2 linked regions of the Pseudoduganella albidiflava genome follow. The protein of the gene in region 1 interacts with the protein of each later gene in a pairwise test. Links are inferred from orthologs where the notes say so. Each region holds a gene or a part of one and is shown in the gene's direction. Other genes may lie near its edges. The genes, in order: leuS and ligA.

The links.
Region 2: the proteins of leuS (region 1) and ligA interact in binary tests that used the Escherichia coli proteins (3 or more experiments, as listed by UniProt). The link is inferred for Pseudoduganella albidiflava from one-to-one orthologs.

Annotation. Positions count from the first base shown.
Region 1 is NZ_CP036401.1:95,522-110,612, forward strand. What follows is about bases 6,315-9,470. They hold leuS (leucine--tRNA ligase), read left to right. Parts: upstream 6,315-6,615; coding sequence 6,616-9,270; downstream 9,271-9,470. Other genes in these bases: EYF70_RS00435 (helix-turn-helix transcriptional regulator), read right to left, coding at 6,315-6,507; EYF70_RS00445 (LPS-assembly lipoprotein LptE), read left to right, coding at 9,276-9,470. Also shown: dapB (4-hydroxy-tetrahydrodipicolinate reductase), read left to right, coding at 1-628; EYF70_RS00400 (MotA/TolQ/ExbB proton channel family protein), read left to right, coding at 644-1,312; EYF70_RS00405 (ExbD/TolR family protein), read left to right, coding at 1,326-1,748; EYF70_RS00410 (barstar family protein), read left to right, coding at 1,748-2,074; map (type I methionyl aminopeptidase), read right to left, coding at 2,177-2,968; EYF70_RS00420 (ParD-like family protein), read right to left, coding at 2,961-3,194; EYF70_RS00425 (VOC family protein), read right to left, coding at 3,304-3,669; EYF70_RS00430 (alpha/beta hydrolase family protein), read right to left, coding at 3,780-5,633; more of EYF70_RS00435, read right to left, coding at 5,746-6,314; more of EYF70_RS00445, read left to right, coding at 9,471-9,971; holA (DNA polymerase III subunit delta), read left to right, coding at 9,973-10,989; EYF70_RS00455 (glutamate-5-semialdehyde dehydrogenase), read left to right, coding at 10,995-12,272; EYF70_RS00460 (CopD family protein), read left to right, coding at 12,331-12,759; EYF70_RS00465 (THUMP domain-containing class I SAM-dependent RNA methyltransferase), read left to right, coding at 12,945-14,180; EYF70_RS00470 (multidrug effflux MFS transporter), read left to right, coding at 14,233-15,091.
Region 2 is NZ_CP036401.1:2,368,894-2,383,830, forward strand. The notes cover bases 6,655-9,656. They hold ligA (NAD-dependent DNA ligase LigA), read left to right. Parts: upstream 6,655-6,983; coding sequence 6,984-9,329; downstream 9,330-9,656. Other genes in these bases: EYF70_RS10005 (cell division protein ZipA C-terminal FtsZ-binding domain-containing protein), read left to right, coding at 6,655-6,968; galU (UTP--glucose-1-phosphate uridylyltransferase GalU), read left to right, coding at 9,362-9,656. In the rest of the region: EYF70_RS09990 (DUF1631 family protein), read left to right, coding at 1-925; EYF70_RS09995 (phosphatase PAP2 family protein), read left to right, coding at 1,202-1,849; chromosome segregation protein SMC, read left to right, coding at 1,978-5,517; more of EYF70_RS10005, read left to right, coding at 5,514-6,654; more of galU, read left to right, coding at 9,657-10,246; def (peptide deformylase), read left to right, coding at 10,243-10,779; EYF70_RS10025 (OPT family oligopeptide transporter), read left to right, coding at 11,106-13,097; EYF70_RS10030 (aldo/keto reductase), read left to right, coding at 13,104-13,931; EYF70_RS10035 (MipA/OmpV family protein), read right to left, coding at 14,151-14,924. UniProt on the Escherichia coli protein: DNA ligase that catalyzes the formation of phosphodiester linkages between 5'-phosphoryl and 3'-hydroxyl groups in double-stranded DNA using NAD as a coenzyme and as the energy source for the reaction.

The DNA of each region.
Region 1 (15,091 bases):
CGACCTGGCCGAAGGCTTGCGCGGCGCGGACGTGCTGATCGACTTCACCCGCCCCGAAGGCACGCTGGCGCACGCCGAATACTGCGCCGCGCACGGCGTCAAGCTGGTGATCGGCACCACCGGCTTCGACGATGCCGGCAAGGCCGCGCTGAAGGCGGCCGCCGAAAAAACGGCGATCGTGTTCGCGCCGAACATGAGCGTGGGCGTCAACGTCACGCTCAAGCTGCTGGAACTGGCCGCGAAAAGCCTGTCGACCGGCTACGACATCGAGATCATCGAAGCGCACCACCGCCACAAGGTCGACGCGCCGTCCGGCACCGCGCTGAAGATGGGCGAAGTGATCGCCGACGCGCTGGGCCGCGACCTGAAGGAATGCGCCGTGTACGGCCGCGAAGGCGTGACCGGCGAGCGCGATCCGTCGACGATCGGCTTCGCCACCATCCGCGGCGGCGACATCATCGGCGACCACACCGTGCTGTTCGCCGGCACCGGCGAGCGCATCGAGATCAGCCACAAGTCCAGCAGCCGCGCCGGCTATGCGCAAGGCTCGCTGCGCGCCTCGCGCTTCCTGGCCGACAAGGCCACCGGCCTGTTCGACATGTACGACGTGCTGGGCCTGAATACCTGATCCCGCGCCGGCGCGATGGAACACTTCACCTTCGCAGGATACTGGGAACGTGGCGACGCGATCAGCCACGCCATCGCCTGGCTGCTGCTGGCGATGTCGCTGGCGAGCTGGTTCTTCATCCTGTCGAAAGGGCTGATGTCATGGCGGGTGCGCCGCAGCGCGCGCGTGGTGCAGCGGTTCTGGGATGCGCCCACGCTGGCCGACGGCGTGGCGGTGGTCTCGGCGGGTGACGCGGAAGGCATCTACCTGGCGCTGGCCGAGCAGTGCACGGTCCCGGCGCCCGATGGCAAGGGCAATTCGCTCGGCACCGCGGTGGGTCGTTCCGAACAGGTCACGCGGCTGTTGCGCGATGCGATCCACCGCTCCACGGTGCGGCTCGAATTGGGCCTGACATTGCTGGCGTCGATCGCTTCCACCGCGCCGTTCGTCGGCCTGCTGGGCACCGTATGGGGCATCTACCATGCGCTGGCGGCCGTGTCCTCGTCCGGTGCCGTGGAAATCGACAAGGTGGCCGGCCCCGTTGGCGAAGCGCTGATCATGACCGGCGTGGGCCTGATGGTGGCGATCCCCGCCGTGCTGGCCTATAACGGCTTCAACCGGGTCAACCGCCTGACGCTCTCCGAGCTCGACGCGTTCGCCTACGACCTGCACGCGTACCTGACCCAGGACGCGGCGAAGCGCTGAACGGAGCTTGGCAATGGCATTCGGCGGATTCAACCATCACCGGCAAAAGGAATCGATGGCCGACATCAACGTCACGCCGATGGTGGACGTGATGCTGGTGCTGCTGGTGATCTTCATCCTCGCCGCGCCGATGTTTACGCACGCGGTGAAGCTCGACCTGCCGAAGGCCCAGGCATCCGGCGCGCCGCAGCCGGCGGACGCCGTGCGGATTTCCATCGATGCCGCCGGCACCGTGTACTGGAACGAGGAAGCCGTGCAGCCGGCCGAGCTGCAGCCGCGCCTGGCCGGCGCCGCGCGGCGCGACCCGCAACCCGAACTGCAACTGCGCGCCGACCGCGCCACCCGCTACGAAGCGGTGGCGCAACTGATGGCGGCGGCACAGCAGGAAGGCTTGACGAAGCTGGTCTTCGTCACCGACCCGAAGGGAAATGAATAATGGCCAGCATCACCCTGGACGGCGCGGCGATCCGCGACGAAGCAAGCTTTCATGCCGCCAGCCGCGCGGCATTCGGTTTCAACGACCATGTGGCGCCCACGATGGATTCGTGGATCGACGCCCTGTCCTACCTGCGCGATGAAGAGGGCATGACGAAGTTCCGGCTCAAGCCGAACGAAGTCCTGGAAATCGCCATCACCGGTTCGGCGGCGATGAAGGCCGCGGTGCCGGACCTGCTCGAGGAAATCGCCTTCTGCATCGGCGGCATCAACGAGCGCTACGAGGATTACGGCGAAAAGCCGGCGCTCAAGCTCGTGCTGAAGTAGGCCGGCCGCTGGCCTCAGGAAGCTGGCCTCAGGAAGTTGGTCTCAGGAAGCTGGCTTATGGAAGCTGACCGGCGGCCGCTGAACAGAGGCCGCCAGTTCGGGTCACTGCGCCTTTTCGCCCGGTGCCAGGGTCAGCACGTCGAAGCCGGTGGCCGTCACGGTCACCATGTGTTCCCACTGCGCCGACAGCGAGCGGTCGGCGGTCACCACGGTCCAGCCATCGGGCAGCGCGCGGGTCTGGTGCTTGCCGGCGTTGATCATCGGCTCGATCGTGAAGATCATGCCCGGTTCCAGCTTCAGTCCCATGCCGGGGCGGCCATAGTGCAGCACCTGCGGATCTTCGTGGTACACCATGCCGATGCCGTGGCCGCAATAGTCGCGGACCACCGAAAAGCCGGCGCTTTCCGCCACCACCTGGATCGCATGGCCCACGTCGCCCAGCGTGGCGCCCGGCTTCACGGCGCGGATGCCGGCCCACATGGCGTCATACGTCACTTCGCACAGCTTGCGGGCCGCCTTGCCGGGATTGCCCACGTAGTACATGCGGCTCGTGTCGCCGAACCAGCCATCCTTGATCACGGCCACGTCGATGTTGATGATGTCGCCGTCCTTCAGCACCTTCTTCGGCGAGGGAATGCCATGGCATACCACTTCGTTGACGGAGGTGCAGACGGTCTTCGTGAAGCCGGCATAGCCCACGTTGGCTGGAATCACCTGCAGCACGTTGACGATGTAGTCGTTGCACAGCTTGTCCAGGTCTTCGGTGCTCACGCCCGGCTTCACGTGCGGGCCGATCATCGTCAGCACATCGGCCGCCAGCTGGCCGGCGACGCGCGACAGTTCCACCTGTTCCGGCGACTTGATCAGGATGGCATCGCTGTTCTTCTTACGCATCGTGCAGCGCCTCTCCTTTTACCGGCGTCAGCCGAAGAGGGCCCTGGCCGGTCTCGCCGCGCAGCAGCAGCTGGCACAGGTCGCTGTAGTTCAGGTCGGGGTTGGTTTCGGCCAGCAGGCCGATGCGCAGCCAGTGCTCGGCCTGCGCATTGATCGAGCGGCTCAGTGCGCCGCTGGCGATGCGCAGGTTCTCATGCATCTGGTCGGAGATTTTTACGATGCCCATGTTGTCCTCAATATACGGTCCATATACGGAACGCATATTACCACAGCTCGGGCAGGCGATATACGTTCAATGTACGTTCCATGTATCGAACGTATATCGCCAGGGCCGCTCAGCGCACGGCTTGCGGATCGAAGTGGGGGTTATGGATGAGGGCCAGCACGTTGCCGAACGGGTCCGCCAGTTCGGCCACCCTGATGCCGTCGCCCACATCCTGGATGGCCGAGTGCGTGCTGGCGCCCAGGGCGAGGATGCGGGCGACTTCGGCCTCGATGTCGTCGACGCCCCAGTAGACTTCCACGCCGGACTTGCCCGGCTCGCCATCCGGCGTCAATCCCAGTTCGAAACCGCCGATGGCGAAGCCCACGTAGAACGGCTGGTCGAAGTACGGCGCGGCGCCGAACACTTCGCTGTACCACGCCTTCGCGGCGGGCAGGTCTTTCACGGGGTAGATGGCGGTGCGCAGTCCCTTGATCATGGTGTTCTCCTTCGGGTTGTCGATCGCGCCATCATGCCATCGAGGAACGGCAACGGATTGGAAAAATGGAAGGCGCGCGGACGGCGGCGCCGTGGGGCCGCCGTCGTCCTTCATTTGTTGCCGATCTGCCTTGCGAGGAAATCCTCGATGCGGGTCCACAGGTCGATGCGGTTCTTCCGGGTTTTCCAGTCGTCGACGCTCGATGTGTATTCCAGCCACTCGGCCTGCGCGTTGCCGGCCTTCAGTGCCTGGTAAAAGCGCAGCCCGTCCTTGTACGGCACCGCTTCGTCGTCGGTACCGTATGCCAGCAGGGCGGGGCGCTTGATGTCCTTCAGCCTTGCATCGTCCGGATTTTTTCCATAGGTCGTCATGCCGGACCAGCTGATGCCGCACTGGAAGGTATCGGCATCCCTGAGCAGGGCCATCATCGCCGCATAGCCGCCATAGCCGGTGCCCGCAACGCAGACCCTTGCCGGGTCCGCATGGCCGGCCGCCACGGCCCATTTCACCGCATCGGCAATGTCATCCTGGACGGCACGGCCGGACTGGCCGATGCCGGCTTCGGCATGGGCGCGACCGAATCCCTGCACCCCGCGCGGTTCCGGCTGCAGGACGGCATAGCCGCGCGAAGCGAGGAACTGGACTTCGGCATTCCAGAGCCAGTGGCCGCTGCGCTTGTGCGGCTGGGCGCCCACGAGTACGACGGTCGGCAGGCGCTTCGGCACGGCGACCTTGGGCAAGGTCACGAACACGGGAATGCGGCGCCCGTCGCGCGCCGGGTAGCGCTCCAGCGTCATCGGGGCCATCCTCGCCGGATCGATGCCTGGCGTGGTACCGCCCAGAAAAAGCTGCTTGCCCGTGTCGGTGTTATGGAGAAGATAGGTATGGTCCTGGATATCGGCATAACTGTCGACAAGCACCCAGGGCGTTTCGCTGGCGCGGCCGCGCGAGATATTGTTCACCATGCCCGGCAGCAGCGCGTCGACTTCCTGCTGGACCGCTTTCATCCGTTCGTCGTGCCAGACGGTGACATCCGCATCGGTGGTGAACCGGAAGCCCAGCAGGCGCGTGTCGTTGACGATGGCATCGCCGCCCGTGTCGAAGCCGGGCGCGTTGATCACCGGCTTGGCTTCGAGGGCATTCCTGGCCAGGTCGAAGCGGTAGATGCCCGCCTCGTCGGTGCCGTTGCGTGCGCTGACGTAGAGCGTGTCGTCCACGTACAGCAGCGGCTCGAAGCTGGAGGCGTCTCGTTCGTCCCGGCTGTCGATCTGGCGCCAATCCCCCTTGTCGAGAAAGAACGTCACATTGCGGCCATTGCGCAGGGCCGTGGCGACGCGGGTGGTGCCGTCCACGTCGACCAGCGAGCGATAGGTTCCGTATGGCGCCTTGACCGGCTGGCGTGATCCGGTGCGGGCATCGACACGCATCTGCGTCTGCCTGCCATCGGCGATCTCGACCGCCTGCACGTATTCGCCTTTCTTGAACGGGAAGCCGTGAACGGTGAACTGTGCATGCGGGCGGTTGTCGCCGGTGTCCCCTTCGGCGAACGAGCGCTTGCGGACGAGCGTTTCCGACAGTACGGTGCGGTTCTGGCCGTTGCGGTCGACGGCGAACAGCCCCGGTTTGCCGACGTCGCCGCCATGATCGACATTGATCACGGTAAATGCAAGGCGGTTGTCGCTGAGCCAGTAAAACATGTCGACATCGGCATTGCGGAAGTTGGCGACCGCTGTCGATTCGCGCCCGGCCGGGTCATAGACGGCCAGAAAGGTACGGCCGCTCTCCGCCAGCAGGCGAACCGCCACAAATTTTCCGTTGGGCGACAGCTGGGCACCGGTGGTGGCCGACTTCTGGAAAAAGCTGGCGACCGGGATGGATGCGGAAGCCGGCGCGTCGCCCGCCACCGCGCCAGCGGGCAGCAGGGTGCCGCAAGCCAGTGCCAGGCTACACAGGATTTCTTTCATGTTTTTTAATTGTTGTCATCGAAGAAACGAACGATACCGCAGCCCGGTCGCGCGGGCAAATTCCAGCGATGGCACGCAGGGGCGCCACCGCAACCTGCTCGGCAAGTGCCGTTCAGCGATGCCGTTCCAGGGCCGGCGTGCTGTCGGCAAAATCGCGGAAGTCGCGGACCAGGTGCGACTGGTCGAAGTAGCCGCAATCGGCCGCCAGCGCGGCAAGGTCGCCATCGCGGTCCGGGGCGCGCAGCAGGGCCAGGGCGCGCCGGAAGCGGCAGATGCGGGCAAACAGCTTGGGGGAAATGCCCACCTGCTGGCGAAACTGCAGGGCGAGGTGCTGGCGCGAGAGGCCCAGCCCGTCGGCCAGCGATGCCACGGTCAGCGCGCCGTGCGCGGCTTCCAGCGCGGCCACGGCCCGCATGCCGAGCGAGGCCGCCGGGGTGCCATCCGCCGCGGCCAGCCGCCGCAGCAACTCACGTTCGACCAGGGCAATGCGCTGCCGGTCGGTCAGGTCGTCGGTCCACAGCGCGTCGTCGAGGCGGTCGGCCAGCGAGCGGCCCCACAGGTCGGCCAGCTGCGCGCGCGCATCCGTCAACGGGTGCAGCGGCGCGCCGAGGAATGCTCCGGCCGCACCGGGCCTGAACCGCACCGCCACCGTGCGCACCGGCCGGGCGGCCGGCACCAGGAACGAGGCGCTCATCATGCCTACCGCATACGCCTGCCGGCCATCGTCCTGCCACAGGATGTCCACGCAATTGTCCGGCAGCACGCGGTGGACATGCGGGGCGGACGCCGACACCGGTGCCGCCACGCGCGCCGTCCACAGGCACGCCACGTGCGCCCGCAATGCAGGATGCGGCGGATACTCCCGGTAAATCATGGCGTGCTCCCGCGCGGCCGCAACTTGCACATCATGAGCCCGGGCATCTTGAGCTTGTATAATGTCCGGTTCATATCCATTTCACCATCTCCTCATTCTGCATCCATCATGCAAGACAAATATAGTCCCGCCGACGTTGAAAAAGCCGCGCAAGCGCACTGGAAAGCCATCGACGCCTATAAAGCCGTCGAAAACGACCCGCGTTTCCCGAAAGGCAAGTACTACGCCTGCTCGATGCTGCCTTACCCGTCCGGCAAGCTGCACATGGGTCACGTGCGCAACTATACGATCAATGATGTGATGTACCGCTACCTGCGGATGAACGGCTACAACGTGCTGATGCCGATGGGCTGGGATGCGTTCGGCATGCCGGCGGAAAACGCGGCCATGGCCAACAACGTGCCGCCGGCGCAATGGACGTACTCGAACATCGCTCACATGCGCTCGCAGATGGAAATGATGGGCCTGGCGATCGACTGGTCGCGCGAGATGACGGCCTGCAAGCCCGAGTACTACAAGTGGAACCAGTGGATGTTCCTGAAGATGCTGGAAAAGGGCATCATCTACAAGAAGACAGGTACCGTGAACTGGGATCCGGTCGACCAGACCGTGCTGGCCAACGAGCAGGTGGTCGATGGCCGCGGCTGGCGTTCCGGCGCGCTGATCGAAAAGCGCGAGATCCCGATGTACTACGCGCGCATCACCGACTACGCGGAAGAGCTGCTGGACTTCGTCGACAACAAGCTGCCGGGCTGGCCCGAGCGCGTGCGCATCATGCAGTCGAACTGGATCGGCAAGTCGACCGGCGTGCGCTTCGCCTTCCCGCATACCATCGCGGGCGATGATGGCCAGCTGATCGGCGACGGCAAGATGTACGTGTTCACCACGCGGCCTGACACGATCATGGGCGTCACGTTCTGTGCGGTCGCGGCCGAGCACCCGCTGGCCACGCATGCGGCGAAGAACAACCCCGAGCTCCAGGCCTTCATCGCCGAGTGCAAGATGGGTTCCGTGATCGAGGCCGACATGGCCACGATGGAAAAGAAGGGCATGCCCACCGGCCTTTTCGTCACCCACCCGCTCACCAATGAACAGGTGGAAGTCTGGGTCGGCAACTACGTGCTGATCACCTACGGCGACGGCGCCGTGATGGGCGTGCCCGCGCACGACGAGCGCGATTTCGCGTTCGCCAACAAGTATCAGCTGCCGATCAAGCAGGTGATCACGACCGCCGAGAACAAGGAATACTCGACCGCCGAATGGCAGGAATGGTACGGCGACAAGGCCGTTTCCATCGTCACCAATTCCGGCAAGTACGACGGCCTGCACTACGCCGAGGCCGTGGATGCCGTGGCCGCCGACCTGGCCGCGCTGGGCCTGGGCGAGAAGAAGGTCACGTTCCGCCTGCGCGACTGGGGCATTTCGCGCCAGCGCTACTGGGGCACGCCGATCCCGATGATCAACTGCGCCGATTGCGGCGCCGTGCCGGTGCCGGAAAAAGACTTGCCGGTGGTGCTGCCGGAAGACTGCGTGCCGGACGGTACGGGCAACCCGCTGAACAAGCATGAAGCTTTCCTGAAGTGCGACTGCCCGAAGTGCGGCAAGCCCGCGCGCCGCGAGACGGACACGATGGATACCTTCGTCGATTCGAGCTGGTACTACATGAAATATACGTCGCCCGGTTCGGAGTCGATGGTCGATGCGCGCAACGATTACTGGATGCCGATGGACCAGTACATCGGCGGCATCGAGCATGCCGTGCTGCACTTGCTGTACGCGCGCTTCTGGACGAAAGTCATGCGCGACTTCGGCCTGGTGAAATTCGACGAGCCGTTCGTCAACCTGCTCACGCAGGGCATGGTGCTGAACGAAACGTACTACCGCGAAGAAGAAAACGGCAAGAAGACGTGGTTCAACCCGGCCGACGTGGAACTGACCACCGACGACAAGGGCCGCCCGGTCTCCGCGCTGCTGAAGGCGGACGGCCAGCCGGTGTCGATCGGCGGCACGGAAAAGATGTCGAAGTCGAAGAACAACGGCATCGATCCGCAGGCGCAGATCGAGCAGTACGGCGCCGATACGGCCCGCCTGTTCACCATGTTCGCCTCGCCACCGGAGCAGACGCTGGAATGGTCGGGCAGCGGCGTGGAAGGCGCCAACCGCTTCCTGCGCCGTGTCTGGGCCTATGCCTACGCACAGAAGGACCGCGTGGCGGCCGCCAATGCGGTCCTGACCGCCACGGCAAGCACCGATGCCGGCAAGACGCTGCGCCGCGAACTGCACAAGGTGCTGCAGCAAGCCGACTACGACCTGAAGCGTATCCAGTACAACACCGTGGTGTCGGCCTGCATGAAGATGCTGAACACGCTGGAATCGGCCAAGCTCGATGACAGCGCGGAATATCAACAAGAAAATTCGGCCGTGATTTCCGAAGGCCTGTCGATCTTCCTGCGCCTGCTGAACCCGGTGGCGCCGCACATCACGCATGCGCTGTGGTCGGAGCTGGGCTATGCCGCCGCCAGCAAGGACATCCTCGATACGGCCTGGCCGCAGGTCGACCCGGCCGCGCTGGAACAGTCCGAGATCGAGATGATGATCCAGGTGAACGGCAAGCTGCGCGGTTCCGTCAAGGTGCCGAAGGCGGCCGACAAGGCCGCCATCGAAGCCGCCGCGCTGGCCGAGGAAAGCGTGCAGAAGTTCATCGAAGGCACGCCGAAGAAGGTCATCGTGGTGCCCGGCAAGCTGGTCAACATCGTGGTGTAAGGCATATGACGACTCTGAAGGGAATCATCCGGAACACGGTGCTGGTCGCCGCGCTGGCCAGCTCAAGCCTGGCGCTGACCGGCTGCGGCTTCCACCTGCGCGGCTCGGGCGGCAACTACACGCTGCCGTTCACGTCGATGTACGTGGGCCTGCCGGAGTCGTCGCCGCTGGCCATCGACCTGAAGCGCAATATCCGCGTCAACGGCAACACCACTGTCGCCAGCGACCCGCAGTCGGCCGATGCGACGATCGAGGTCATCACCGACCCGGAAAAAACGCGCAGCAAGTCGATCCTGTCGCTGAACAGCGCCGGGCGCGTCAGCGAATACCTGCTGGCCTATAACATCCTGTTCCGCGTGAAGGACCGGACCGGCCGCGAGCTGCTGGGCCCCACGCAGATCACGCTGACCCGCCCGATCACGTTCAGCGAAACGCAGCTGCTGGCGAAAGAGCAGGAAGAAGCCCAGCTGTACCGCGACATGCAGAAGGACCTGGTGCAGCAGATGATGCGCCGGATGGCGGCCATCAAGCCGTCGCGTCCCGATGCCACGCCGACCAGCACCGTCAGCCCGCTGACGCTGCCGGGCGTGGTGTCGCCGGGTTCGGTGGCCGCGCCGGCCGGCACGCCGACCACGGTGCAGCCGGCCTCCGCGCCGGCGGAGAAGGCAACCGAGCCGGCACTGCCGACCCGCCAGGAATAGCATGCAACTGCGGGCTGACGCGCTGGATGGCCACCTGGCCAAGTCCCTGGCGCCGCTGTACGTGATCACCAGCGACGAGCACCTGCTGGCGCTGGAAGCGGCCGACAAGATCCGCCGCACCGCGCGCGCGCAAGGGTTCACCGAGCGCGACGTGCTCACGGTGGAACGCAGCTTCAAGTGGGGCGAGCTGCTGGCCGCCAACCAGGAACTCTCGCTGTTCGGCGACAAGAAGCTGATCGAGCTGCGCATCCCCACCGGCAAGCCGGGCAAGGATGGCGGCGCGGCGCTGCAGGCTTACGTGAAGAACCTGTCGCCGGACAACCTCACGCTGATCACGCTGCCCAAGCTGGACTGGCAGACCGCGAAGGCGGCCTGGGTATCGGCCCTGCAGTCGGCCGCGGTGTACATCGAGATCCCGAACATCGAGCGCGCCCAGCTGCCGAACTGGATTTCGCTGCGGCTGTCCATGCAGGGGCAGAGCGCGGACCGGCAAAGCCTGGATTTCATCGCCGACCGCGTCGAGGGCAACCTGCTGGCGGCGCACCAGGAGATCCAGAAACTGGGCTTGCTGCACGAGCCCGGGAAATTGACGTACGAGCAGGTGCACGACGCCGTGCTGAACGTGGCGCGCTACGACGTGTTCAAGCTGTCCGAGGCGATGCTGCTGGGCGATCCGGCCCGGCTGGCGCGCATGCTGGAAGGCTTGAAGGGCGAGGGCGAGGCGCTGCCGCTGGTGCTGTGGGCCGTCTCGGAAGAGATCCGCACGCTGCTAAAATTGAAGGCAGGGATGGCGCAGGGCCGGCCGCTGGCGGCGCTGCTGAAGGAATACCGTATCTGGGGACCGCGCGAGCGGATGATGGAACCGGCCCTGCGCCGCGTTTCGCTGGCAACGCTGGAAGATGCGCTGCGGCAGGCTGCCCAGGTCGACAGGATGGTCAAGGGCTTGCGCGCCAAGGCGTATGCCGGTGACCAGTGGGATGCCATGCTGCAGCTGGCGCTGAAGGTAGCACGAGGATAAACAACATGAGCACGGAAGTGAAACAGTACATGGAAGCGCTGGGCCAGCGTGCCCGCGCCGCCTCGCGCGCGATGGCGCGCGCCGACAGCGCCACCCGCAACAAGGCGCTGTCGCTGATCGCCGATGCGATCGAGCGCGAAGCCGAAGCACTGCGCGCCGCCAATGCGCTGGACCTGGAAGCGGCCCGCGCCAACGGCCTCGCCGCGGCGATGGTCGACCGCCTGACCCTGTCGGACAAGGCGATCGGCACGATGGTCGAGGGCTTGCGCCAGATCGTCGCGCTGCCGGATCCGGTGGGCGAGATCTCGAACATGAAGACGCGCCCGACCGGCATCCAGGTGGGCCAGATGCGCGTGCCGCTGGGCGTCATCGGCATCATCTACGAAGCCCGGCCGAACGTGACGGTGGATGCGGCGGGCCTGTGCATCAAGAGCGGCAATGCCACCATCCTGCGTGGCGGCTCGGAAGCGATCCATTGCAACCGCGCACTGGCGAAGATCGTCAAGCAGGGCCTGATCGATGCCGGCCTGCCGGAAGACGGCGTGCAGGTGGTGGATACCACCGACCGTGCCGCCGTGGGCGCGCTGATCACCATGCCGCAATACGTGGACGTGATCGTGCCGCGCGGCGGCAAGGGCCTGATCGCCCGGCTGATGGAAGAAGCCACCGTGCCGATGATCAAGCACCTGGACGGCATCTGCCATGTGTACATCGACGCCAGGGCCGACCTGCGGAAGGCGCTGGACATCGGCTTCAACGCCAAGTGCCACCGCTACGGCACCTGCAACACGATGGAAACGCTGCTGGTCGAGCGCACCATCGCGCCTGCCGTGCTGCCGGAGCTGGCGAAGCGGTACCTGGCGGAGCAGGTCGAACTGCGCGCCGACGACGAAGCGTTCGCGATACTGTCGGCTGTGCAGTACCCGCACCTGGCGCATGCGACCGAACAGGATTGGGCGACGGAATACCTGGCACCGATCCTGGCGGTACGTGTCGTCGACGGTATCGATGCGGCGATGGACCACATCAATACCTGGTCGTCGAAGCACACCGAGGCGATCGTCACCGAGGACTACAGCGCCGCGATGCGCTTCCTGCGCGAAGTCGATTCCGCATCGGTGATGGTCAACGCATCGACCCGCTTCGCCGACGGCTTCGAGTACGGCCTGGGCGCCGAGATCGGCATCTCGAACGACAAGCTGCATGCGCGCGGCCCGGTCGGGCTGGAGGGGCTGACGTCGCTGAAGTACGTGGTGTTCGGCCACGGCGAAGTACGCAAGTAAATCTCGGAAAAGGGGACTGTCCCCGCAGGGGCCTGTCCCCTCATCTCAAAGGAACCCCATGCTCTGGATCAAGGCACTGCACATCATCTTCATCACGTCCTGGTTCGCCGGCCTGTTCTACCTGCCCCGCATCTTCGTCAACCTGGCGCAGGAAACCCCGGGCCCGACGACCGAACGCCTGCTGCTGATGGCCCGCAAGCTGTTCCGGTTCATGACGATGCTGGCGGTCGCCGCGCTCGTGTTCGGGCTGGTGCTCACCTGGATGCAATACCGGTCGCCGGACGGCATGAAGCTGCCCGGCTGGCTGCACGCCAAGCTGACCTTCGTGGTGCTCGTGCTGGGCTACCACCACGCCTGCGGCTCGCTGCTGAAAAAGTTCGAGCGCGGCGTGAACACGCGCGGCCACGTGTTCTACCGCTGGTTCAACGAAGTGCCCGTGCTGCTGCTCGTGGCGATCGTGATCCTGGTGGTCGTGAAGCCGTTCTGAGAGGCGGACCGGTATTCATTTTCACCCAACGGCAACTGCCGGGGTCAGACCCGACGGGTCTGACCCCAGGTTCTGCCTTTGGGGCAAGTCAGGCGTCCGCAACTCGCTGGCGCAAAGTAATAGTTTTTCCAACGGACAAAGGTACACCGATGACCACTTCATATTTCTGCCCATGCCCGCGCGGCATGGAAGCGGCGCTGGCCGAGGAACTCCTCGAGATCGCGCAAACCACGAAAAGCCCCACGCTGAAGGTGCACAACCAGGTGCCCGGCGGCGTCCACTGCTCGGGCGACCTGTATGACGCCTACCGCGTCAACCTGCACTCGCGCATCGCCTCCCGCGTGCTGATGCGCATGGGCGTGTGCCATTACCAGAACGAGAACGACATCTACGACCTGGTGCTCGCGCAGCCATGGGAAGAGTGGTTCGGCGTGGAGCACACGATCCGTGTCGATGTCACGGCGATCAAGTCGCCGCTGAAGAGCATCGAGTTCATCACGCTGAAGATCAAGGATGCCGTGTGCGACCGCTTCCGCGACATGTACAACAAGCGCCCGTCGGTCAACACGCGCGAGCCGGACATGCGCATCGCCGGTTTCCTCGACCAGCGCCAGTTCACCATCTACCTCGACACCTCCGGCGAAGCGCTGTTCAAGCGCGGCTGGCGCACCGAGACGGGCGACGCCCCGCTGCGCGAGAACCTGGCCGCCGGCCTGCTGCGCGTCTCCGGCTGGAAGCCGGGCATGCCGCTGTTCGACCCCATGTGCGGCTCCGGCACGATCCTGTGCGAAGCGGCGCAGATGGTGCAGGGCGTGCCGCCCGGCGCGCGCCGCAGCTTCGCGTTCGAGAAGTTCCACGACTTCGACCCGGCCCCGTGGCGGGACATGAAGGCCGCCATCAAGCCGAACCCGCTGCCCGCCGAACCGACCATCTTCGGTTCCGACATCTCCGGCGACATGGTGGCAATGACGCGCCATAATCTGAAGAGCGCCGGTATCCTGTTCGAGGTGCCGCTGAAGCAGATCGAGGCGCAGCAGGTGCAGCCGCCGGTGTCGATCGAGAAGACCGGCCCCGGCATCCTGCTGACGAATCCTCCATACGGCGAGCGGATCGGCGTGCGCGGCGACAGCACGATGCCCGAAGACGACCTGGCCAAGTCGTTCTACGCCGACCTGTCGAAGACGCTGAAGCAGCGCTTCGCCGGCTGGACGGCCTACCTGTTCACGGCCGACCTGAACCTGCCGAAGCTGCTGCGCCTGAAGGAATCGCGCAAGACGCCATTCTTCAACGGCGCCCTGGAATGCCGGCTGTTCCGCTTCGACATGGTGGCCGGCTTCAACCGGCGCGAGGAAGCGATTCCGGCGAATGCCGCAACGCAGGAAAAGGCGGCGGCACCCGAACAACCGACAAGCAAGGAATGACGCCGACCGGCGGTGGTGCCGGTGCGCATTCGAGAACACGACAACGACCTACATGCTCCCAGACACCCCCGCCGATCTCCCACCCGACCCGGTCCCGCCCGTCCCGCCACGCAAGAAGCCGCACACCCGCCCGCTGAGCCATGCCGGGCTGGCGATCGTGCTGGCGGCGCTGTCGATGCTGGGCCCGTTCTGCATCGACGCCTACCTGCCCGCGTTCCCCGAGATCGGCCAGTCGCTGGGCGCCACGCCGATCGAAGTGCAGCAAAGCCTGACGGCCTACATGCTGGCGTTCGCCGGCATGGTGCTGTGGCACGGCGCGCTGTCCGATGCGTTCGGCCGCCGCAACGTGATCCTCGTGTCGCTGATCCTGTTCGCGATCGGCACGGTCGGCTGCGCCGCCGTCCATAGTGTCCAGTACCTGTGGTTCTTCCGCATCCTGCAGGGGATCTCGGCCGGCGCCGGTGTCGTTGTCGGCCGCGCCATCATCCGCGACCTGTACCACGATGCCGAGGCGGCCCGGCTGCTGTCGCTGGTCACGATGATCTTCGCCATCGCCCCCGCGCTGGCGCCCATCATGGGCGGCTACATCGTCAAGTGGTTCGACTGGCGCGCCATCTTCCTCGTGCTCACCGTGTTCTCGGTCGGGCTGTTCATCGTGTGCTGGCGGCGGCTGCCGGAAACGCTGCCGCTGCACAAGCGCCAGCCGTTCAATCCGCGCTTCCTGTGGGGCAGCTACCGGCAGATCCTCGGCTCGCCGCTGTTCCACCTGAAGTCGCTGATCGTGGCGCTGAACTTCGCCGGGCTGTTCGTGTTCATCACGGCCGCCCCGGAATTCCTGCCGAAGCAGCTGCACCTGGGGCCGGACCAGTTCGGCTGGCTGTTCATTCCTTCCGTGTCCGGCATCTTCACCG
Region 2 (14,937 bases), 2.3 Mb from region 1 along the record:
CATGCGCCGCAGTGTCGACCTGGCCGCCCGCGACGGCGATGCGGCCACCACGGCCTTCGCCCAGGCCGTGCGCGAGCTGGAAGCGGCACTGAAAGTGGAAGAGGCCGATGCCGCCGCGGCGCTCGCGGTGCCGGTGGCCAGCGCGCTGAAGCAGGAAAAGACCGCGACTGCGCGGCGCGCCGCGCGCGATGCGGTGGCCCTGCGCGTCGGTACCGGCGAGGTGGTGGCGGTGGTCGAGGCCTTCCTGGAAAACAAGTGGACCGACGTGCTGACCGTGGCCTACAGCATCGACGACGACAAGCCCGGCGCCGTGCGCCACGCCACGCAGGCGATGGACGACCTGCTGTGGAGCGTGCGGCCGAAGCTGGGGGCCGAGGAACGCAAGGCGCTGATCGCGAAACTTCCCGGCCTGCTCGCCACGCTGAACCGCTGGCTCGACGTCATCAAGTGGCAGGATGCCGACCGGCTGCGCTTCTTTGCCGAACTGGCCGATTGCCATGCGTCGATCGTTCGTGCGCCGCTGGACATGCCGGCCGAGCGGCGCCTGGAGCTGTCCGTGCAGGCCACGCAGCTGGCCGCGGAGCGCCGCCTTGCCCGCGCGGCGCAAGCGCCTCGAACGGCCGGGGTGGCCCGGACAGCACCGGAAGATGAACTGGCCGGCCTGGCGCGCGGCACCTGGTTCGATTTTACGGAGGAGGGCGTGTCGCGCAAGGTCAAGCTCGCGTGGATCAGCCCGCTGCGCTCGCTGTACATCTTTTCCAGCGGCACGCGCCAAGAAGCGTTTTCGCTGCCGGCACAGGATCTGGTACAGCGGCTCAATGCCGGCACGGCGACGGTGCTGCAGGCCGAAGGCGTGGTGGTGCGTGCGCTGTCGCGGGCACTGGCGGTAAACGATGCCGATACCGACCCTGCCGTCGCCGCGTGATGCGGATGCTTGTCGCAGCCGGCAATGCCGGCGGTGCGGCCCGTCAGGATGACCGGGACCGCGCGTTGTCGTGGCAAAAAAGGCAAGTTTAAGAAGAACTTAATGTAGAGTCACTACGCTGCCGGCTCCCTTCCAGGCATGGCGGGCGGTGCTATAATTGCCATGTGGCAATGATCCGCAGTGCATGCGGGATGCGGCCGGCCAGCGGTACAGGCGGCAAGCAGTGCAAACGACAAGCCGTGCAAACGACAAGCAGGCGATGACAAGGAACCGAACATGATGTGGTGGTGGATGGCGCTGTCGGTGCTGGGCAGCATGAGTGTAACGGGACCGCTGGGCATCGCCGTGGCCGTGTGGCTGCTGGCCGGCCGCACGTGGCGCCTGTCGCTGTCGTGGTGCCTGCTGTTCGGCATCGGCATGCTGCTCGTGGTCGCCACCAAGGTCGCCTGGTATGGCTGGGGCATCGGTATCCCCGAGTGGAAGTTCGCCGGTTTGTCCGGCCATGCGATGCGCGCCTGCGCCGTCTATCCCGTGGTCTTCTACCTGATGTTCCTGAAGGCGCGCCCGATGGTTCGCCACGCGGCGCTGGCGGCCGGCGTGCTGCTGGCCGGGCTGATCAGCCTTTCCCGCGTGCCTGTGCTGGCCCATTCGATGTCCGAGGTGGTGCTGGGCGGCGCGGTGGGCCTCGCGGTGGCCGCGGCGTTCATCCTGACCGCGCGCAGTGAACAGCCGGCCGTCGTCGGCCGCATCCTGGTCGCGCTGTGCGTGCCGCTGGTGCTCGTGATGCCGTTCACGAAGCCGGTGCCGGCCGAACAGTGGGTGCGCGAGGTGGCCATGCAGCTGTCCGGTAACGAACCGGCCAAGCGCACCTGGAAGCTGGCGCCGCACCGCGTGCGCCTGCCCCAGCTGCGGCAAGCCATCTAGGCACGGCGCTGGTGCCTCGCGCGCAATAGTGCGATTTTGTCCAGACCCGTTGCGCGCGATGGTATGATAGGCGCCTTTGCAAACAGCCTGCCGGGCGAACAACAGTCGGGCAAAGTACATTCTCCTTCGTGCGTCTATCTTCCATTAAATTGTCGGGATTTAAGTCGTTCGTCGATCCCACCAATTTCCAGGTGCCCGGGCAGCTGGTAGGCGTGGTGGGACCGAACGGCTGCGGCAAGTCGAACATCATCGACGCGGTGCGCTGGGTGCTGGGCGAATCGAAAGCCTCCGAGCTGCGCGGCGAATCGATGCAGGACGTGATCTTCAACGGTTCCACGCACCGCAAGCCGGCCGGCCGCGCCTCGGTCGAACTGGTGTTCGACAACCACGACGGCAAGGCTTCCGGCCAGTGGGGCCAGTATGCCGAGATCGCCGTCAAGCGCACGCTCACGCGCGACGGCACGTCCACCTACTACATCAACAGCCAGCCGGTGCGCCGGCGCGATATCCAGGACATTTTCCTCGGTACCGGCCTGGGGCCGCGCGCGTACGCCATCATCGGTCAGGGCATGATCGCCCGCATCATCGAATCGCGGCCGGAAGAATTGCGCGTGTTCCTCGAGGAGGCCGCCGGCGTCTCGAAGTACAAGGAACGCCGCCGGGAAACGGAAAACCGCCTGCACGACACGCGCGACAACCTGCTGCGCGTGGAAGACATCCTGCGCGAACTGACCGGCAACCTGGAAAAGCTGGAAGGCCAGGCCGCCATCGCCACCCGCTTCCACCAACTGCAGGCCGAACAGGACGAGAAGCAGAAGCTGCTGTGGCTGCTGCGCCGCAACGAGGCGCAGGCCGAGCAGGCGCGCTGGTTCGCGGACGTGCTGCAGGCGCAGACCGACCTTGAACGCGATACCGCGCAGCTGCGCAACGTGGAACTCACGCTGGAACAGATGCGGCAGGCCCACTTCGCCGTCGGCGACCGCCTGCACACCGCGCAGGGCGCCCTGTACCAGACCAATGCCGACATCGGCAGCCTCGAGGCGCAGATCAAGTACGTCGTGGAAGCGCGCGCGCGGCTCCAGCAGCAGATCGGCACGTTGACGGCGCAGCGCGACACCTGGCAGCAGCAGGCCGAGGAATACCGCGGCCAGGTGGAAGAAGCTGAATTCAACCTGGAAGAACTGGCCGCGAAGGTCGAGGAATCGCGCATGCTGGCCGAGCAGAAGGCCGAACTGCTGCCGCTGCTGGAAGCGGAGTGGCGCGCCGGGCAGGAAAAGGCGACCGAATCGCGTGCCCGCATCATGCAGGTGCAGCAGCAGCTGGAGCTGGAATCGGCGCACCAGCGCAATGCCTCGAACATCCTCTCCGGCCTGGCGACGCGGCGCGAGCGGCTGCAGCAGGAACGCAACGGGCTGGCAATGCCCGATGCGGCGCACCTGGAAAACCTGCGCTACCAGCTGGAGGAAAAACAGCAGGCCCTGGAAGAAGTGGGCATGCAGCTGGAAGAGGCGCTGGAGCAGCAGCCCCGCCTGGAAGAAGAACGGCGCGCCGCGCAAGCGGCCGTGCAGGCCGAAACGGCGGCCAGCGCGCAGCTGGAAGCGCGGCTGAACGCCCTGCGCCAGTTGCAGGAGCGGGTGCAGACGCAGGGCAAGGTCGTGCCCTGGCTGAAGAAGCACGGCCTGGACGAGTTGCCGCGCCTGTGGCAGCAGCTGGCCATCGAGCCGGGCTGGGAAGCGGCCGTGGAATCGGTGCTGCGCGAACGCACCGGCGCGCTGCAGGTGTCGAACCTGGACTGGGCGAAACACTTCATGGGCGACGTGCCGCCGGCGAAGCTGGCATTGTACTCAGCGTCCATCGTTGCGCCCGTCACCACCGCGCCGGCCGCTGCCGCGCCGGTGGGCTTCAAGCCGCTGCTCGATCTGCTGAAGCTGAACGATCCCGGCCTGCGCGGCGTGCTGCAGGACTGGCTGCACCATGTCTTCGTGGCCGAGGATACCGCCCAGGCGTTCTCGCAACGCGCGCACCTGCCGGCCGGCGCCTGCTTCGTCACGCGCCAGGGCCACGTCATCACGCAGTCGAGCGTGCGCTTCCACGCCGCCGATTCGGAGCAGGAAGGCATGCTGGGCCGCCAGCAGGAGATCGACAACATCGGCAAGCAGCTGCGCGCGCAGGCACTGCTGGCCGAGGAAGCACGTACTCGCGCGGCGCGGGCCGAGGCGGCGGTGACGAACCACGCGCGCCTGCTGGCCGAGCTGCGGCAGAAGAACGCCTCGCTGACCTCGTCCGTGCATGCGGTGCAGCTGGACGTGGTCAAGCTGTCCGAGATCGAGGCCCGCTTCGCCCAGCGCAGCACGCAGATCGAGGGCGACCTCGCCGAAATCGCCGCGCAGGAAGCCGAGCAGGCGCAGGCCCGGCTGGAATCGGAAGAAAAGTTCGAACAGCTCGACATGGAGCTGGCCGAACTGCAGGGCGCGCACGAGGAGGGGCAGGAAGGCTTCCTGCGCATCGAGGGCCGGCTGGCCGATGCGCGCGAGGCGCTGCGCGACCTGGAGCGGCGCGCCCAGGAAGCGGAGTTCGCCGAAAAATCCGCGCGCAACCGCATCGACGAACTGCGCCGCAGCATCGCCACCGCCACCACGCAGGCCGCCCAGGTGGCCGAAAGCCTGCGCGCCGGCGAGCTGGAACTGGCCGGCCTGGTGTCCGGCACCGCGCAGGAAGGCTTGCAGGAACTGCTCGACCGCCGCACCCAGCAGGAACGCGCGCTGGCCGATGCGCGCCACGAACTGGACCAGATCAGCCAGCAGCTGCGCCACGCCGAAGAGGCGCGCATGTCCGGCGAGCGGAGCCTGCAGCCGCAGCGCGACCGCATCATGGAAATGCAGCTGAAGGAACAGGCGGCGCGGCTGAACCAGGAGCAGTTCGCCCAGCAGCTGGCCGAAGCCCAGGCCGACGAGCAGGCGCTCGCCGCGAAACTGCAGCCGGACATGAAGGCGCAGTACCTGCAGGCCGAAGTCACGCGCCTGACCAATGCCATCGCCGCGCTGGGCGCCGTGAACCTGGCCGCGCTGGACGAACTGGCCCAGGCTTCCGAGCGCAAGAATTACCTGGATGCGCAGAACGGCGACCTGCTGGAAGCGATCGGCACGCTGGAAGATGCGATCCAGAAGATCGACAAGGAAACCCGCGACCTGTTGCAGGAAACCTTCGACCGCGTCAACGGACACTTTTCCGAACTGTTCCCGATCCTGTTCGGCGGCGGACAGGCTAAACTGATCATGACGGGCGACGAGATCCTCGACTCCGGCGTGCAGGTGATGGCGCAACCGCCGGGCAAGAAGAATGCGACGATCCACCTGCTGTCCGGCGGCGAGAAGGCGCTGACGGCGACGGCCCTCGTGTTTTCCATGTTCCGGCTGAACCCGGCACCGTTCTGCCTGCTCGACGAAGTCGATGCACCGCTGGACGACGCCAATACGGAACGTTTCTGCAGGATGGTGAAACGGATGTCCGACCAGACCCAATTCCTCTTCATCTCGCACAACAAGATCGCGATGGAGATGGCCACTCAACTGATCGGTGTGACGATGCAGGAGCAGGGCGTATCGCGCATCGTGGCGGTGGATATGGAAGCCGCCGCCAATTTCGCTACCGAGGCACAAGCAGCATGACAGATTTTCAGACCAGTTTGATCGCAGCCGCCGGCGTGTTCGTCGCCGGCGTATTCATCTACAACAAGTGGCAGGAGCACAAGGCCAAGAAGAGCGTCGAGCGGGCCTTCGCGTCCGAGCACGACGACGTGCTGATGCGCGCCGAGGAACCGGCCTTCGATGCGGGCGCCATCGACCCCGCGCTGGATGCCGCGCATGCGCCGCTCCATACCCATGACGATGCGCCGGCTCACGGGCCGACGCATGCACCCGCTCATGCTCCGGCTCATTCTCCAGTGACGGCGCGCGCGGAACCGAGCTTCACGCTGGGCGACCTGCCGATGGTCGACGCCGGCTCCGGCGCCTACGGCAGGCCGCCGCACGAAGACACGGTGGCGCCGAGCGTCGTCGCGGACGACGTGCAGCGCCTCGAGCCATCGGTCGACGTGCCTGCCGGCGTTGCCGAGCCGGTGGCCCCTGTCGCCCCCGCCGCCCCGGTGGCGCCAGCCGCTTCCGCCGCTCCTGCTTCGACTGCCGCTCCTGCTTCGACTGCCGCTCCGGCGGCAGCTCCCGCTCCCGCTCCTCCTACTCCCGCTCCTACACATGCTGCAACGCCGGCAATCGAGCCCGCGGTACCGGTGCGCAGCGCCGACGCGGCCGTGCCGCCGTCCGAACTGGCCACGGCGCTGGTCGATCCGCTGATCGACTGCCTGCTCCCGCTGGAGATGGCCGCACCGCTGCGCGGCGAGAAGCTGCTGCCGGTGCTGCAGAAGCTGCGCCTGGTCGGCAACAAGCCGGTGCACTACGTGGGCCTGGCGGTGTCCGGCGACTGGGAACCGATCCGCTACGGCACCGTGTACACCAAGCTGCAGGGCGGCGTGCAGCTGGCCAGCCGCACCACGGCCCTGAACGAACTGGAATATTCCGAGCTGGTGACGCGCCTGCGCACCATGTCCGACGAGATCGGCGCCGAGCCGCAGATCCCCGACATGATGGAAGTGATGGCCGAGGCGCGCAACCTGCACCGCTTCGTGGCCGCCCACGATGCCCAGCTGGGCGTCAACCTGGCCGCCAACGGCGCGCCGTGGGATGTGACCACGCTGGTCGGCGCGCTGGAAAAGCAGGGCTTCGACCTGCGCCCGGACGGCCGGTTCGTGATGTCGGACGGCGAAGGCGGCCAGCTGTTCACGCTGTCCACCAACGTCTCGCCGGCCGAGGAAACCACCGGCCGCCTGACGCTGCTGCTGGACGTGCCCTGCGTGGCCCCGGCGCGCGACGGCTTCGGCGCCATGATCGCCTGCGCCAAGTCGCTGGTGCAGCGCCTGGATGCCATCATCGTCGACGACTACAACCAGCCGCTGTCCGATGCGTCGATCGCCGAAATCGCTGGCCAGGTGAAGGAATTCTATGCCGACATGGAAGCTTCCGACATTCCCGCCGGGTCCACGCGCGCATTGCGGCTGTTTAACTGATTGATTTGACCGGCAATGAGCAAAGACCTCGATAGCCCCGCCGCACGGGCCGCATGGCTGACGGCGGAACTGAACCGGCACCTGCACGCCTACCACGTGCTCGACGCGCCCACCATTCCGGACGCCGAGTACGACAAGCTGTTCGCCGAGCTGCAGCGCCTCGAACAGGAACACCCTGAACTGGCGCTGCCCGATTCGCCCACCCAGCGGGTCGGCGCGCCGCCGCTGGGGCAGTTCGCCGCCGTCACGCACGCGGTGCCGATGCTGTCGCTGAACAATGGCTTCACGGACGAGGATATCGAGAACTTCGACCGCCGCGTGCGCGAGGGGCTCGATGCGGCGCAGGTGGACTATGCTGCCGAGCTGAAGTTCGACGGCCTGGCCGTCAACCTGCGCTACGAGAACGGCGTGTTCGTGCAGGCGGCCACGCGCGGCGATGGCTACACGGGCGAGGACGTGTCGGCCAATATCCGCACCATCAAGGCCATTCCGCTGCGCCTGCGGGGCGACGGGCTGCCCGAAGTGCTGGAAGTGCGCGGCGAGGTGCTGATGTTCAAGGCCGATTTCGCGGCCATGAACGAGCGGCAGCGCGCGGCCGGCCAGAAGGAATTCGTCAATCCCCGCAATGCCGCCGCCGGTGCGCTGCGCCAGCTCGATTCGCGCATCACGGCGCAGCGCAAGCTGCGCTTCTTCGCCTACGGCATCGGTGAACTGGTCGGCATGGACATGCCGGAAACGCACGCGGGGCTGCTGGACTGGTATGCCGACCTGGGCCTGCCGGTGGCGCAGGAGCGCGAAGTGGTGCAGGGCAAGGATGGCTTGCTGGCCTTCTATGCGCGGGTCGGCAAGGCGCGCCCGGCCATGCCATACGAGATCGATGGCGTGGTCTACAAGGTCAACCGCGTGGAAGACCAGCGCACGCTGGGATTCCGTTCGCGCGCGCCCCGTTTCGCGCTGGCGCACAAGTTCGCGGCCGAGGAAGCCCTGACCACGGTGCAGGCGATCGAAGTGCAGGTGGGCCGCACCGGCGCCATCACGCCGGTCGCCCGCCTGGTACCCGTGTTCGTCGGCGGCGTGACCGTCACCAACGCCACGCTGCACAACGAGGATGAAGTGCGCCGCAAGGACGTACGGGTGGGCGATACCGTCATCGTGCGGCGCGCCGGCGACGTGATCCCCGAGGTGCTTGCCGTGGTGCTCGACAAGCGCCCCACGCCCGAGCCGGCGGCGTACGTGCTGCCCAACACCTGCCCCGTCTGCGGCTCGCACGTGGTGCGCGAGGAAGGCGAGGCCGTGGCGCGCTGCTCGGGCGGGCTGACCTGCGCCGCGCAGCGCAAGGAGGCGATCCGCCACTTCGCCGGCCGCCGCATGATGGATATCGAAGGCCTGGGCGACCGCTACATCGACAGCCTGGTCGAGTGCAACCTGGTGCACGGCGTGGCCGACCTGTACCGGCTTACGCTGGACGACCTGCTGCGCATGAAGCTGGCCGCCGATGAACGCGACGGCACCACGCCGGAAACCGTCAAGCAGGGCAAAGTGGCCACCAAGTGGGCGGACAACCTGCTGGCCGCCATCGAAGCGAGCAAGCAACCGCCGCTGGAACGGCTGCTGTTCGCGCTGGGCATCCGCCACGTGGGCGAATCGACCGGCAAGACGCTGGCCGACTGGCTCGGCAAGTTCGAACTGGTGCGCCGCGCCCCGGCCGCGCTGCTGCGCGTACTGCCGGACATCGGCGGCACCGTGGCCGAATCGATCGCCGACTTCTTCGCCGAGGAAAAGAACCAGCAGGCCATCGACGCGCTGCTGGCCGCCGGCGTGGCGCCGCAGGGCGAGCATGCCCCGAAGGCGCAGCTGCGCGACAAGCTCGACGAAGTGGCGCTGCTGGCCGCGCTGGGCATCCCGAAACTGACGGAGCCGCGGGCGAGGCAGCTGCTGGCCGATGGCCGCACGCTGGAATCGCTGGCGTTCCTGAAGGTGTTCACCGTGTTCGGCTTGCCGGCCGCCGTCGCCGCGTCGCTGGAAGAGTGGATGGCGGTGCCGGCCAACCGGGACCAGCTGATGGCGCTGTCCGCGCTGCGCGCCGAACTGCTGGCGCAACTGCCGGAAGCGGCGGCGGCCGGCTACGAAGGCCCGATGGCGGGCAAGACATTCGTCCTCACCGGCACGCTGCCCACGCTGTCGCGCGACGCCGCCGGCGCCATGATCGAAGCGGCGGGTGGCAAGGTCTCCGGTTCCGTGTCGAAGAAGACCACCTACGTGGTGGCCGGCGCGGAAGCGGGCAGCAAGCTGGCGAAGGCCGAGGAACTGGGCGTCACGATCCTGGACGAAGCGGGCCTGCTGGCGCTGCTGGGCAAATAACGGCAGCATCGACACCTACACGAGAACCACAGATGAACCATATCCGCAAAGCCGTTTTCCCCGTTGCCGGCCTCGGCAGCCGGTTCCTGCCCGCCACCAAGGCGCAGCCGAAGGAAATGCTGCCGATCGTCGACAAGCCGCTGATCCAGTATGCGGTGGAGGAAGCCGTGGCGGCCGGCATCACGGACCTGGTGTTCATCACCGGCCGCAACAAGCGGGCCATCGAGGATCATTTCGACACGGCGTACGAGCTGGAAGCGGAACTGGAGGCGGCCCAGAAGCGGCACCTGCTGGAGCTGGTGCAGAACGTGATCCCGAAGAACGTCAACTGCATCTATATCCGCCAGTCGGCGCCGCTGGGCCTGGGCCACGCGGTGCTGTGCGCCCGGCCGGTGGTCGGCAACGATCCGTTCGCGGTGCTGCTGGCCGACGACTTCATGGATACGCCGGACGGCATCCGCCCCGTGCTGGCGCAGATGACCGAGCGCTACGACTTCGAGCGGGCCAGCCTGCTGGCGGTGCAGGAAGTCCCGCGCGAGAATACGCGGCAGTACGGCATCGTCAGCGCGTCGCCGTATCGCGACCGGCTGGAGCTGGTCTCCGGCATCGTCGAGAAACCCATGCCGGACAAGGCGCCGTCCACGCTGGCCGTGGTCGGCCGCTACGTGCTGTCGGCACGCATCTTCGAATTCCTCGAACAGGTGGGCAAGGGCGCCGGCGGCGAAATCCAGCTGACGGACGGCATCGCCGCACTGTTGCGGCACGAACGCGTGCTGGCCTACCGCTACGAAGGCCAGCGCTACGATTGCGGCTCGAAGCTCGGCTACCTGAAGGCCACCGTGGCGATGGGCCTGAAGCACCCCGAAACAGGCGCCGAATTCGCCGAATTCGTGGCGCAGGCACGGGAGGCCATGTGACCGTCCGCGACATCCTCAAGATGGGCGACCCGCGCCTGCTGCGCCAGGCCGACCCGGTGCGCGACTTCGATACGCCGGCGCTGCACGCGCTGATCGCCGACATGTTCGATACCATGCATGCGGCCAACGGCGCCGGCCTGGCCGCGCCGCAGATCGGCGTCAACCTGCAGGTGGTGATCTTCGGCTTCAAGTCGAACGCGCGCTACCCGGACGCGCCGCAGGTGCCGGAAACGGTGCTGATCAATCCCGTGCTCGTGCCGCTGTCCGACGCGATGGAAGAGGGCTTCGAAGGCTGCCTGTCCGTTCCCGGCCTGCGTGGCAGCGTGCCGCGCTATACGCGGCTGCACTACGAAGGCTTCGACCAGCACGGCAAGCAGATTTCACGCGACGCCGACGGCTTCCATGCCCGCGTGGTGCAGCACGAGGTCGATCACCTGCACGGCATCCTGTACCCGGCACGCATCGTCGATTTCTCGAAATTCGGCTTCACCAGCGTGATGTTCCCGGAGCTCGATCCGAACGACGACGACTGAGCGAGCGAAAACCGGTGCCGGACACCGTCATCCGGATGCGGCACCGGAAGACACTGTCTGACACCAGATGCTTCCAGTGCCGGCCGCATGCCTGGTGTCCGACACTTTTTTCGGGCTTCATCCGAAAAAGGTGTCGGACATCGGTTCTCTCGAATCCATGTGCCGGTAAGCACTGCATTTCAATATGCGCCAACGATCATTGGCGCAGCGGTAAATCTGTCGTAATATCCCGCCCAGCATTCGGTACACAAGGCATGCAAGGTACAAAACCAAGCACCCAATAACAAATCCTGGATCAAAAATCCGGGCTACCGGGAGAAACCAGGATGAGCCAACCCTCTTCGTCCAATCCACTCGAATTTTCCATCCGGGGCATCCTCCTCGGCATCCTCATCACGCTGGTCTTCACGGCCGCGCAAGTCTACCTCGGCCTGAAAGTCGGCCTGACCTTCGCCACCTCGATCCCCGCCGCCGTCATTTCGATGGCGCTGCTGTCCGCCTTCAAGGATGCAACGATCCAGGAAAACAATATCGTGCAGACGATCGCCTCCGCCGCCGGCACGCTGGCCTCGGTGATCTTCGTGCTGCCCGGCCTGCTGATGATCGGCTGGTGGGCCGAGATCCCGTTCTGGCCCACCTTCGGTGCCTGTGCGATCGGCGGCGTGCTGGGCGTGATGTACACGATCCCCCTGCGCCGCGCGCTGGTGTCCCAGTCGAAGCTGCCGTACCCGGAAGGCGTGGCCGCGGCCGAAGTGCTGAAGGTGGGCACGCAGTCGCGCGCCGGTGCCCAGGAAGGCAAGGCCGGCCTGAAGGCCGTGGTGCTGGGGACGGTGACCTCGGCGCTGTTCGGCGCCCTGGCCGGCGCCAAGCTGATATCGCATGAGGTGGCCCATTACTTCCGCTTCGGCGCCGGCTCCGGCGCGACCGGCCTGGGTGCTTCGACCTCGCTGGCACTGATCGGCGCGGGCCACCTGATGGGCATCACGGTCGGCATCGCGATGCTGACCGGCCTCGTCATCGCCTGGGGCATCCTGGTACCGATCCTGACGTCGGCCACGCCGATGGCCGCCGGCGCCTCGGTGGCCGACCATGCGCTGGGCGTGTGGAGCACGCAGGTGCGCATGATGGGCGCGGGTACCATCGGCGCGGCGGCGATCGTCACGCTGGCCACGCTGGCCAAGCCCGTGTTCGGCGGGCTGAAGTCGGCGCTGGACGCATCCAAAGCGGCCAAGCACGGCGGCGCCGAGGTGCCGCGCGTGGAACGCGACATGCCGATCTTCATCGTCGGCCTGATCACGCTGATCGCCATGGTGCCGGCCGGCTGGCTGCTGTCGGCCTTCCTGAAGGGCGGCGTGCTGGCATCGATCGCCACGCCGCTGGTCATCGTCGGCATCGGCTACATCCTGGTCGCCGGCCTGCTGGCCGCCGCCGTGTGCGGCTACATGGCGGGCCTGATCGGTTCGTCGAACTCGCCGGTGTCCGGCATCGCGATCCTGACCATCCTGGGCGCCGCCACGTCGATCGGCTTCGTCGCCCGCGACGTGATGGGCCCGGACACCACGCACGCGCTGATCGCCTTCGCGCTGTTCGTCACCACCGTCGTGCTGGCGGTGGCCGTGATCGGCAACGACAACCTGCAAGACCTGAAGACCGGCCAACTGGTCGGCGCCACGCCGTGGAAACAGCAGGTCGCGCTGATCATCGGCGTGTTCGCCGGCTCCTGCGTGGTGCCGCCGGTGCTGGACCTGCTGAACCATGCGTACGGCTTTGCCGGCGCACCGAACCAGAACGCCATTTCCGACCAGCCGCTGGCCGCGCCGCAGGCGACCCTGATCTCCACGCTGGCGCGTGGCGTGATCGGAGGCGACCTGCCGTGGCACCTGATCGGCTGGGGCGCCGTGCTGGGCCTGGTGCTGGTGGCCATCGACTTCACGCTGAAGAAATCCAGCCACGGCAAATACAGCCTGCCGCCGCTGGGCGTGGGCCTGGCGGTGTATCTGCCGTCGGCCGTGACGGCGCCCGTGGTGGTGGGCGCGGTGGCTGGCTACTACTTCGAGAAATCCCTGCGCGGCAAGACCTATGGCGAAGCCGCCTCGCGCGTCGGCGTGCTCGTGATGTCCGGCTTCATCGTCGGCGAGAGCCTGTTCAACGTGGCGCTGGCCGCCATGATCGTCCTGTCGGGCAAGGGCGATCCGCTGGCGCTCGGCGCGGGTGTCGACGAATCGACCGGCATGCTGATCGCGCTGGTCATCGGCGCCGCCATCCTGGTGAGCCTGTACCGCTGGGCCGCCAACTCGGCGCGCCGCATCGACGGGTAACGGCCGATGAATCCCGTCGCGGGCCACCGGCTGGGGCAGGGTACCTGGTACATGGGTGAAGACCCGGCCCGCCAGGACGACGAGGTGCGCGCCCTGCAACTGGGCGTGGACCTCGGCATCACCCTGATCGACACCGCCGAAATGTATGGCGAAGGCGGCGCCGAGCGCGTGGTGGGCGCGGCGATCGCCGGCCGGCGCGACAGTGTCACGCTCGTCAGCAAGGTCTATCCGCACAACGCCGGGCGCACCGAGGTGCAGCGCGCCTGCGAGCGCAGCCTGGCGCGGCTGGGTACCGACCGCATCGACCTGTACCTGCTGCACTGGCGCGGCGGCGTGCCGCTGGCCGAAACCCTGGAAGGTTTCGAAAAGCTGCGCGCGGCCGGCAAGATCCTGGCCTACGGCGTCAGCAATTTCGACACGGCGGACATGGAAGAGGCCCTCGGCGTCCCGGGCGGCAGCGCGCTCGCCGCCAACCAGGTGATGTACAACCTGCGCCGGCGCGGCATCGAGTTCGACCTGCTGCCATGGTGCCGCCGGCACGGCATTCCCGTGATGGCGTATTCGCCGCTGGAATCGGACCGGCGCGAACAGCAGCGGCTGTTCTCGGTCCCGGCCCTGCGGCAGGTTGCCGACCGCCATGGCGCCACGCCGGCGCAAATCGCCCTGGCCTGGCTGTTCGCGCAGGGCGTCACCGCCATCCCGAAAGCCGTGCAGCCCGACCACGTGCGCGCCAACCGCGCCGCGCTGGATATCGAGCTGTCGGCGGAGGATCTGGCCATGCTGGATGCCGCCTTCCCGCCACCCTCGCGCGCCGTGCCACTGGATGTGCTCTAAGAGCGGTGACAGACCATCGGTTTGGCGTCTGAAGAGTAGTTGGTATTGCTCGCATTCACCCCAAGTGCAAATGCCGGGGTCAGACCCGCCGGGTCTGACCCCAGCCCTTCGCTGTTGGGGTGAATGCATGCGCTTTCGATCTGCCAAGTACCGATCATCTCAACAGCATCGATAAATGGTGACTGTCACCGTTTTTGCCTGGTGCCGCCGCTGGCCGGCTCAGAAGCTGTAGGTCACATAGAGCGCACCGGTGCCGGAACGCGAGCGCCGGGTGATCGGGCTGTTGGCGGCGTCGCGCGTCAGGCTCACGGCGCCCAGCGTGCCCGTCACGGCCCACCGTATATCGATCATGTGCCGCCACGTCATGCCCAGCTCGACCTCGTACAGGCCCGCTTTCGGCCGGTATTGCCGGTAGCCGGAGCGCGCCGACTGCGCGGCAGTCACGCCATAATAAGTCTGCATGTAGTCGCGGTCGCCGGCATTGGCGGCCAGGCTCAGGGTGACATGGTCCTTGCCTTGCTGGTACAGCGTGCCGGTCAGCCCGATGCCGGCGGTGCGGCCGTTGCGGCGTTTGCCGAGGGGCTGCTCGGCGCTGAACTCCAGCACGAGCCCGTCGACGATTTCCCAGCTGGCGCCGAACACGGCGGTGGCGCCGCCCTTCACGTCGCCCATGCCGCGCAGCGCCGTGCTGCCGCTGGCACCGCCGATCCCGTCCCGGTTCTTTTCCGACCGTTCTCCCCGGTAGCCCAGCGCCGCCGACAGGTAGACGGGGCCGACGGCGCGGCCGTAGCCGATGCCGCGCAGCGAACTGGCGTAGAAGCCGTTGGCGAACTGCCAGTCGATGGCCAGCAGCGGCCCGATCGCGTAGTCGTCGGCACCGGAATAGCGGGGCGCGCCGGCGATGCCCGCACCGAGTGTCAACACGTTGCCCTCGGCGTGGACGAAGCCGGCGGCGGCCAGCAGCAGGAGGGCGGTCAGGCTGTTCTTGTTCATCGCGTTTCCGTCA